Regions from separate parts of the Sandaracinus amylolyticus genome, predicted to be linked through region 2. Evidence: riboswitches for the same ligand, from Rfam matches in the RefSeq annotation. Region 2 holds a riboswitch; each other region holds the start of a gene.

Region 1 (2,260 bases), 2.9 Mb from region 2:
GTACGACTCGCTCTGGAGGATGCTGCTCAGTGCGCGTGTCGTGCGAGCCAGCGGAGGATCGTGATCGACGCCATCACGGTGCCTCGTACCGTGCCGCTCACCTTCGAGACTCCGACGCGACGTCGATAGGAGACTGGCACTTCGGCGTGTCGCAGCCCGCGTCGCGCCGCTTTGATCTGCATCTCGACCGTCCAGCCGTAGTCGGGATCGCCCATGTCGAGCTTCTGCAGCGCGCTCCAGCGAATCGCGCGGAACGGACCGAGATCGGTGTAGCGCGCGCCGTAGAGCAGACGCAGCGCGACGCACGCGACGGCGTTGCCCGCGATCTGCTGCGGCGTGAGCGAGCCGCGCTCGCGCCGTCCGAGCACGCGCGAGCCGATCACGAGGTCGGCGCCGCTCGAGATCGCCTCGAGCAGGCGTGTGATCTCGCTCGGATGATCGCTGCGATCGCCATCGAGGAACACGACCACGTCGGGCGGCTCCGACGCGATCTCGGCGAGCGCGCGCAGGCACGCCGAGCCGTATCCGCGCCGCGGCTCGTGCACCACGATCGCGCCGCCTTCGCGCGCGATATCGGCGGTGCGATCGCGCGAGCCGTTGTCGCACACGACGACGCGCCTCACGACGTCGCGTGGGATCTCCGCGAGCACCAGCGGCAGCGCACGCTCTTCGTCGAGCGCGGGAATGACGACGTCGACGATCATCGCGCGCACCGTAGCGCACGCCCGGTTGACGCGCGTCGCCTCGCTGGCCACGCTCGGCGCTGCTTTCGGTGCGGGCGTCGCGAACGCTCGCCTCGAGGGAAGCCGGTGCGACTCCGGCGCTGCCCCGCAGCGGTGTGCAGGAACGAACGTCGTGGCGACCACTGCGCCTGTGGGCGCGGGAAGGCACGATCAGTAGGAGGCTCCTCGAGAGCCACGCCTGCGAGCCCGAAGACCTGCCGAGAGTGCCCGCGCCCGGTGCGCGGGCGGTCCACGCGACTCGAGGGACGTCGCGCGGACACGGCCGGAACCGCGGAATGGCGGCGAGGGACTCGTGGGTCAGCAGCGAAGTGCGTGGTGCGTCGCGATCGTGTTGCTCGTCGGGTGCGGCGAAAGCGCGACGCAGGATGTCGATGCGGGGATCGTTCGCGACGATGCCGCGGCGCCGCTTCCCGACGAAGCGGTGCTCGCGGACGAGATCGTCGACGCGCCGGGCGCGACCGGCGAGGGGTTCGGCGATCCCGACAAGGCGATCAACGGCGTGCGCGGCGGCGGACCGACGCAGGGCTCGTTCGACGTGTACTCGCTCGACTACGCGACGCGCACGCACCTCGTGCTCGGCTGGAGCGGCGCGGTGATCGCCGACGGACCGGGCGCGGATCTCGTCGTCTTCGAGAACGGGTTCCGCGCCGCGGGCGCGAGCGGGAACTTCATGGACCCGATCATCGTGTCGGTGTCGCGCGACGGAGAGACGTGGGTCGATCTCCCGCACGACTACGCGGCCGAAGATCCGACGAGGTACTCGATCGCGCCGGAGGACTGGGTCGGGTTCGCGGGGATCACGCCGGTGTTGCTGAACGTCGAGACGAACGACGTGGATCCCTTCGATCCCATCGCGGCGGGCGGCGACGCGTTCGATCTCTCGTCGCTGCCCGACGAAGGCGAGGGCGCGTCGATTCGTCGCGAGGGCGCGCGCTACGTGCGGCTCGAGAGCGCGGCGATGCGCGTGAACCCCGAGACCGGACGCAACTATCCGCGCGACCCGACCAGCAACGGCTCGGACATCGACGGCGTGTACGCGCGCTACGTGGTGACGCGGTGACGCTCCCGGCGCTCGATCACGACGCCACGGCGCGTGCGCGCGATCGTCAAGCGAGCTTGACCAAACCGCGCGGCAGCCTCGGCGCGCTCGAGGACGTGGTCGCGACGATGGCGGCGATCCAAGGCCGCGTCCGGCCGCGCAGCCGACCCGCGACGGCGCTGATCGCGGCGAGCGATCACGCGGTCACGAAGCATGGCGTCTCGGCGTATCCGGCCGAGGTGACGCGCGCGATGATCGACAACCTCGCGCGGGGTGGGGCGGCGGCGAGCGTGATGTGCGCGTCGCTCGGAGTGCCGCTGGTCGTGCTCGACGTCGGTGTCGCGGCTCCGCGTGTTCCTCCGCAGCGCGACGGCCGTCGCGTGATCCGCGACGACGTCGCGGACGTGGCCCTCGGCGATCTGCGCGAGGCGCGCGCGGTGTCGCCCGATGACGCGCAGCGCGTGCGGCGTGCCGCGGT
Region 2 (2,260 bases):
ATCGACTACGGCCCGTACGGATGGCTCGAGGGCTACGACCCGAGCTGGACGCCGAACACGACCGACGCCGGCGGTCGTCGTTATCGCTACGGGCATCAGCCCAACGTCGCGTGGTGGAACCTGCAGCGGCTCGCGCGCGCGCTGGTGCCGCTGGTGGGCGACGACGTGGCGATCCTCGAGCGCGCGCTGATGACGTACGGCGAGACGCTCGAGGCGCGCGAGGCCGAGATGATCGCGAAGAAGCTCGGTCTCCGCGCGCTCGACGTGGGCCCCGCGGGCGACGACGTCCCGATGGTGCAGGAGCTCTACGAGCTGCTCGAGGCGTTCGAGACCGACATGACGATCTTCTTCCGGCGCCTCGCGGACGTGCCCAGCGATCCCGGCGACGTGACCGATGCCGCGCTGATCGCGCCGCTCGAAGACGCGTTCTACGGAGAGCCGCCCGAGGATCATCGACATCGCGTCGCGACGTGGCTGCGTCGATATGCGGAGCGCGTGCGCGCCGACGGAACGAACGATGTGGAGCGCCGCGCGAAGATGAACGCGGTCAATCCGAAGTACGTCTGTCGCAACTACCTCGCTCAGCTCGCGATCGACGACGCGGAGAAGGGCGATCCCGGCAAGGTGCTCGCGCTGCTCGACGTGCTGCGACGTCCCTACGACGACCAGCCGGGCAAGGACGAGTACGCGATGAAGCGGCCCGAGTGGGCGCGCCATCGCGTCGGGTGCTCGATGCTCTCCTGCAGCTCGTAGCGACGGCGCAGCTCGTAGCAGCCGTGAGCCACTAGCCATAGTGGCTCTCGCGCGCTGAGCACCACCACATATTGCTTGACGACGTAGCGTCACGTCGCCTATGGTCGCCCTCGTGCTGGTGCCCGGGCGTTCGCTCGGGCGAACAGGGAACCTGGTGTGAATCCAGGGCTGCCCCGCAGCGGTCAGCGAGAACGAACGCCGTGACGGCGCACTGGTCTCCACTCCTCTTTCGAGAGGAGGCGGGATTGGGAAGCGACGGCCAGTAGGAATCGTGTCCTCGGACGCGAAGCGCTCGTGAGCCCGAAGACCTGCCAGCGCCCGAGTGCGGGGAGACATCCGTCACTCGGTCCGACCTGGGGCCTCGTGGGAGGGCCGACTGGCGATGTCGAGCGTGTGCGCTCGATCTCTCCGTCGTGCTCGCTCGCGTGGATCTCGGCCGCCCGCGGGGGCGGAGGTCGCACGTGTGTGAGCAGCGAGCTCGCACGCGTCGCGCCCTCGTCCGTCCGCACTGCGACGCACGGAGGACGACATGCAGATCGAGACGAGCGAGTCGAGCACTCGGACGACGATGCGCGTGACCAAGCGCAACGGGACACGCGAGGCGGTGGACGTCGACAAGATCGTGCGCGCCGTGCGGCGCTGCGCCGGGGGGCTCGACGACGTCGACCCGATGCGCGTCGCGACGCGCACCATCGGCGGGCTCTACGACGGCGCGACGACGCGGGAGCTCGATCAGCTCTCGATCCACACCGCGGCCGCGCTGATCGCGGAAGAGCCGCAGTACGCGAAGCTCGCGGCGCGCCTGCTCGCGTCGTACGTCGACAAGGAAGTGCGCGGCCAGGAGATCCACGCGTTCTCCCAGTCGATCGCGACCGGACATCGGCTCGGCCTCGTCAATGATCGCCTGTTCGAGTCGGTCGCTCGACACGCGCGCAAACTGAACGACGCGATTCGCCCCGAGCGCGATCAGCTCTTCGAGTACTTCGGCCTCCGTACGCTCTACGATCGATATCTGCTGCGCCACCCCGAGGCGCGCCTCGTCGTCGAGACGCCGCAGCAGTTCTTCCTGCGGGTCGCGACCGCGCTCTCCGACTCGGTGAGTGACGCGCTGGAGCTCTACGAGCGCTTCTCGACGCTCTCGTATCTCCCGAGCTCGCCCACGCTCTTCAATTCGGGCACTCGCTACGAGCAGCTCTCGAGCTGCTTCCTCCTCGACTCGCCGGAGGACGATCTCGGCAGCATCTATCGACGTTATGCCGACGTCGCGATGCTCTCGAAGTTCTCGGGCGGGATCGGCCTCGCCTACCACCGAGTGCGCGCGCGCGGCTCGCTGATCCGCAGCACGAACGGGCACTCCAATGGCATCGTGCCGTGGCTCAAGACGCTCGATGCGAGCGTCGCCGCGGTCAATCAGGGCGGAAAGCGCAAGGGCGCGTGCTGCGTCTACCTCGAGCCGTGGCACGCCGACGTCGAGGAGTTCCTCGAGCTGCGCGACAACACCGGCGAC
Region 3 (2,260 bases), 4.0 Mb from region 2:
ACGGCGCCGGTCGCGAGACGGACCGGCTCGTCGAGGGTCCAGACACCATCGGTGTGCCGCAGCGTGCGGGCCTCGAGGCCCACGAGGTTCCACGACTCGTCGCGCGCCTCGCTCGCGAGCCGCATGCCCCCGATCGCCGTGAACGTGCTCGGCGCGGCGAATTGCGCGAGGGAGCCGGTGGCCGCCGAGATCGGATCCGTCGCCGCGAGCAACGCCGCGAGGTCCAGCACGTACACGCGATTGCCGCTGCCCGCCGATCCCGCTCCGGCGACGACGACGTCGCCGATGCGCGCGACGCTTCCGCTCCAGTCGCCCATCTCGCCGACCGCGCGGCGCGCCGTGGTCGCGCTCACGTCGCGGAGGTAGAGCCCCTGCGAGCTCCCGTCCGATCCCGCGATCGCCAGGCCGTTGATCACGAAGCGCGTCGCATCGAGCCACTCGCCGTCGTAGTTCCCGTTCGCAGCGACCTCGCTCGTGCCGCCCGCGGAGACGTCGATCTCGAACACTCCGCCGACGAAGCCCGCGTCGCCCGTCGTGTACCCGAAGATCGCGCGCGCCTCGTCCGGGCTCACCGCGACGTAGCCGCCCGGATAGAGCGCGTCCGCCGCGTGCCCTTCGTGCGTCGTCGTCGCGACGGTCTCGGGCGCCGGCGCGCTCCCGCTCGGATCGAGCGTCCAGCGCGACAGCGTGAACGTCGTCGTCGTGCCCACCGTCTCCGCCGTGACCTCGTACACGCGCGGCATCGCGCCCCCCTCGGGCACGACCACTTCGATCGGCCCGCTCACCGCGCGGCACACGTTCGCGACCGGCACGAGGCCGTCCGCGAGCGCCGCGTCCATCGCCGCGACGTCCCCGCCGCACGTCGCGACGCACACGCCGCGCAGGCACGCCTCGCCCTCGGCGCACGCCGGATCACACGGCGCGACCCACGCATCGGGCGCGACCCACGCGTCCGGCGCGACGTACGCGTCGACCGGCGCCTGCGCGTCGCCTTGCACGACCTGCGCGTCCGTGCCCGCGTCCGACGCAGGCGTCACGCCGTCGTCGTCGCCGCACCCCGTCGCGATCACGAGGGCCGCGAAGAGCCCACTCCAACCACTCAGCCTCGCTCGATCCATCACGCGCTCCGTCCGGAGCCCGTCCCCGCGGGCCCGTTCGCACACGCGTGCGCCGATCACGATCGCGATCGAGCGAACCGTCGCCCGATCCACCCCGATCGAGCGCACGCGCCGCGCACACGGCAGGTCTCCTGGCTCCCGGATCGTCCGTCGCGGACCACCTTCCCGCCGCGCCCCGCCGCTCACACGACGAGCACGCGCAGTGGTGACTCGGTGCGCTCGCACCGCGTCCGCGCCGTCCCCGGTCACAGTGGCGGGGGCCGCGCCGGCTTCTCACCGGCTTCCCTCTTCCGCGACGAGCAGGTGCCCGTCGCTTCCACGCGGCGCGCCCTGACCGAGCGTGCCGCGACCGTGCGCGCGAAGGATTTGTCAATGACGAACGCGGTCGCCGTGCGGCGACCGAGGGCCGCGTCCTACCCGAGCACCACCCCCCACGCAAGACGTGCTGGCGTCGCGCGCCCGCGGAGGCGACACTCGGGCCCATGCGTTGGACCCGCACGTGGGTCGCGGTCCTGGCGACCGCGCTCGCGCTGCTCGCGACCGGCTGCCCGAGGATCTGCGAGACGAGCGATCGTGCCCCCGTTCCCGATGGCGTCACGCCTCGTTTCGGTGTGCTCGCGTACGACGAGACGCGCACCGAGATCACGTTGCTCGACGAGGTCGGCACGCCGATCGAATTCCCCGAGGCCGACGACCCCGCCGAGCTCACCGACATCTGGCTCGACGCGACGTACGAGTGGGAGGATCAGCTCGCGACGATCGGCATCGGGCTCGACGGGCGCATGCCCTGGACGCAGCTGCCCGGCGGCGGCCTGACGATCGCGACGGCGCGTTACGGCCGCGAGCTCGTGCGCTTCCCGTTCGACACCTCGCCGCCCCAAGAGCTGCGGACCACGCCGATGCTCCTCGCGCGCCCCGAGGCGAGCGGCGGTCAGGTGCTCGATCTGTTCGTGTCGTTCGCGAGCGAGACCCCGGACGACGAGGACGTCGACACGCTCTATGCGCTGCGCGCGCCGGGCGTCGATGGCGAGACCGCGTTCGGCCAGGACGTGCTCGTCTTCGAGCTCGATCCCGAGAACGACGAGGGCGGCGCGGTCGTCGACTCGATCTCGCTGATCGGCACCGTCGAGGGCGCGCCGCCG

Evidence for each region. Region 2 has a riboswitch for cobalamin ahead of DB32_RS41260 (ribonucleoside-diphosphate reductase subunit alpha). Riboswitches for the same ligand answer to the same signal wherever they lie in the genome.
Region 1: another riboswitch for cobalamin. It lies ahead of DB32_RS29105 (LIC_13355 family lipoprotein); the one in region 2 lies ahead of DB32_RS41260 (ribonucleoside-diphosphate reductase subunit alpha).
Region 3: another riboswitch for cobalamin. It lies ahead of DB32_RS24365 (hypothetical protein); the one in region 2 lies ahead of DB32_RS41260 (ribonucleoside-diphosphate reductase subunit alpha).

What each region holds. Positions count from the first base shown of each region.
Region 1 covers NZ_CP011125.1:6,879,132-6,881,391, reverse strand. Annotated here, with positions in the region: gene DB32_RS29115 (rhodanese-like domain-containing protein) at 1-64, shown strand, start outside; gene DB32_RS29110 (glycosyltransferase family 2 protein) at 27-704, opposite strand; cobalamin riboswitch at 765-949, shown strand; gene DB32_RS29105 (LIC_13355 family lipoprotein) at 1,072-1,803, shown strand; gene cobT (nicotinate-nucleotide--dimethylbenzimidazole phosphoribosyltransferase) at 1,800-2,260, shown strand, end outside.
Region 2 covers NZ_CP011125.1:9,756,510-9,758,769, reverse strand. Annotated here, with positions in the region: gene DB32_RS41265 (protein adenylyltransferase SelO) at 1-753, shown strand, start outside; cobalamin riboswitch at 853-1,083, shown strand; gene DB32_RS41260 (ribonucleoside-diphosphate reductase subunit alpha) at 1,283-2,260, shown strand, end outside.
Region 3 covers NZ_CP011125.1:5,772,576-5,774,835, forward strand. Annotated here, with positions in the region: gene DB32_RS24365 (hypothetical protein) at 1-1,118, opposite strand, end outside; cobalamin riboswitch at 1,235-1,441, opposite strand; gene DB32_RS24370 (hypothetical protein) at 1,601-2,260, shown strand, end outside.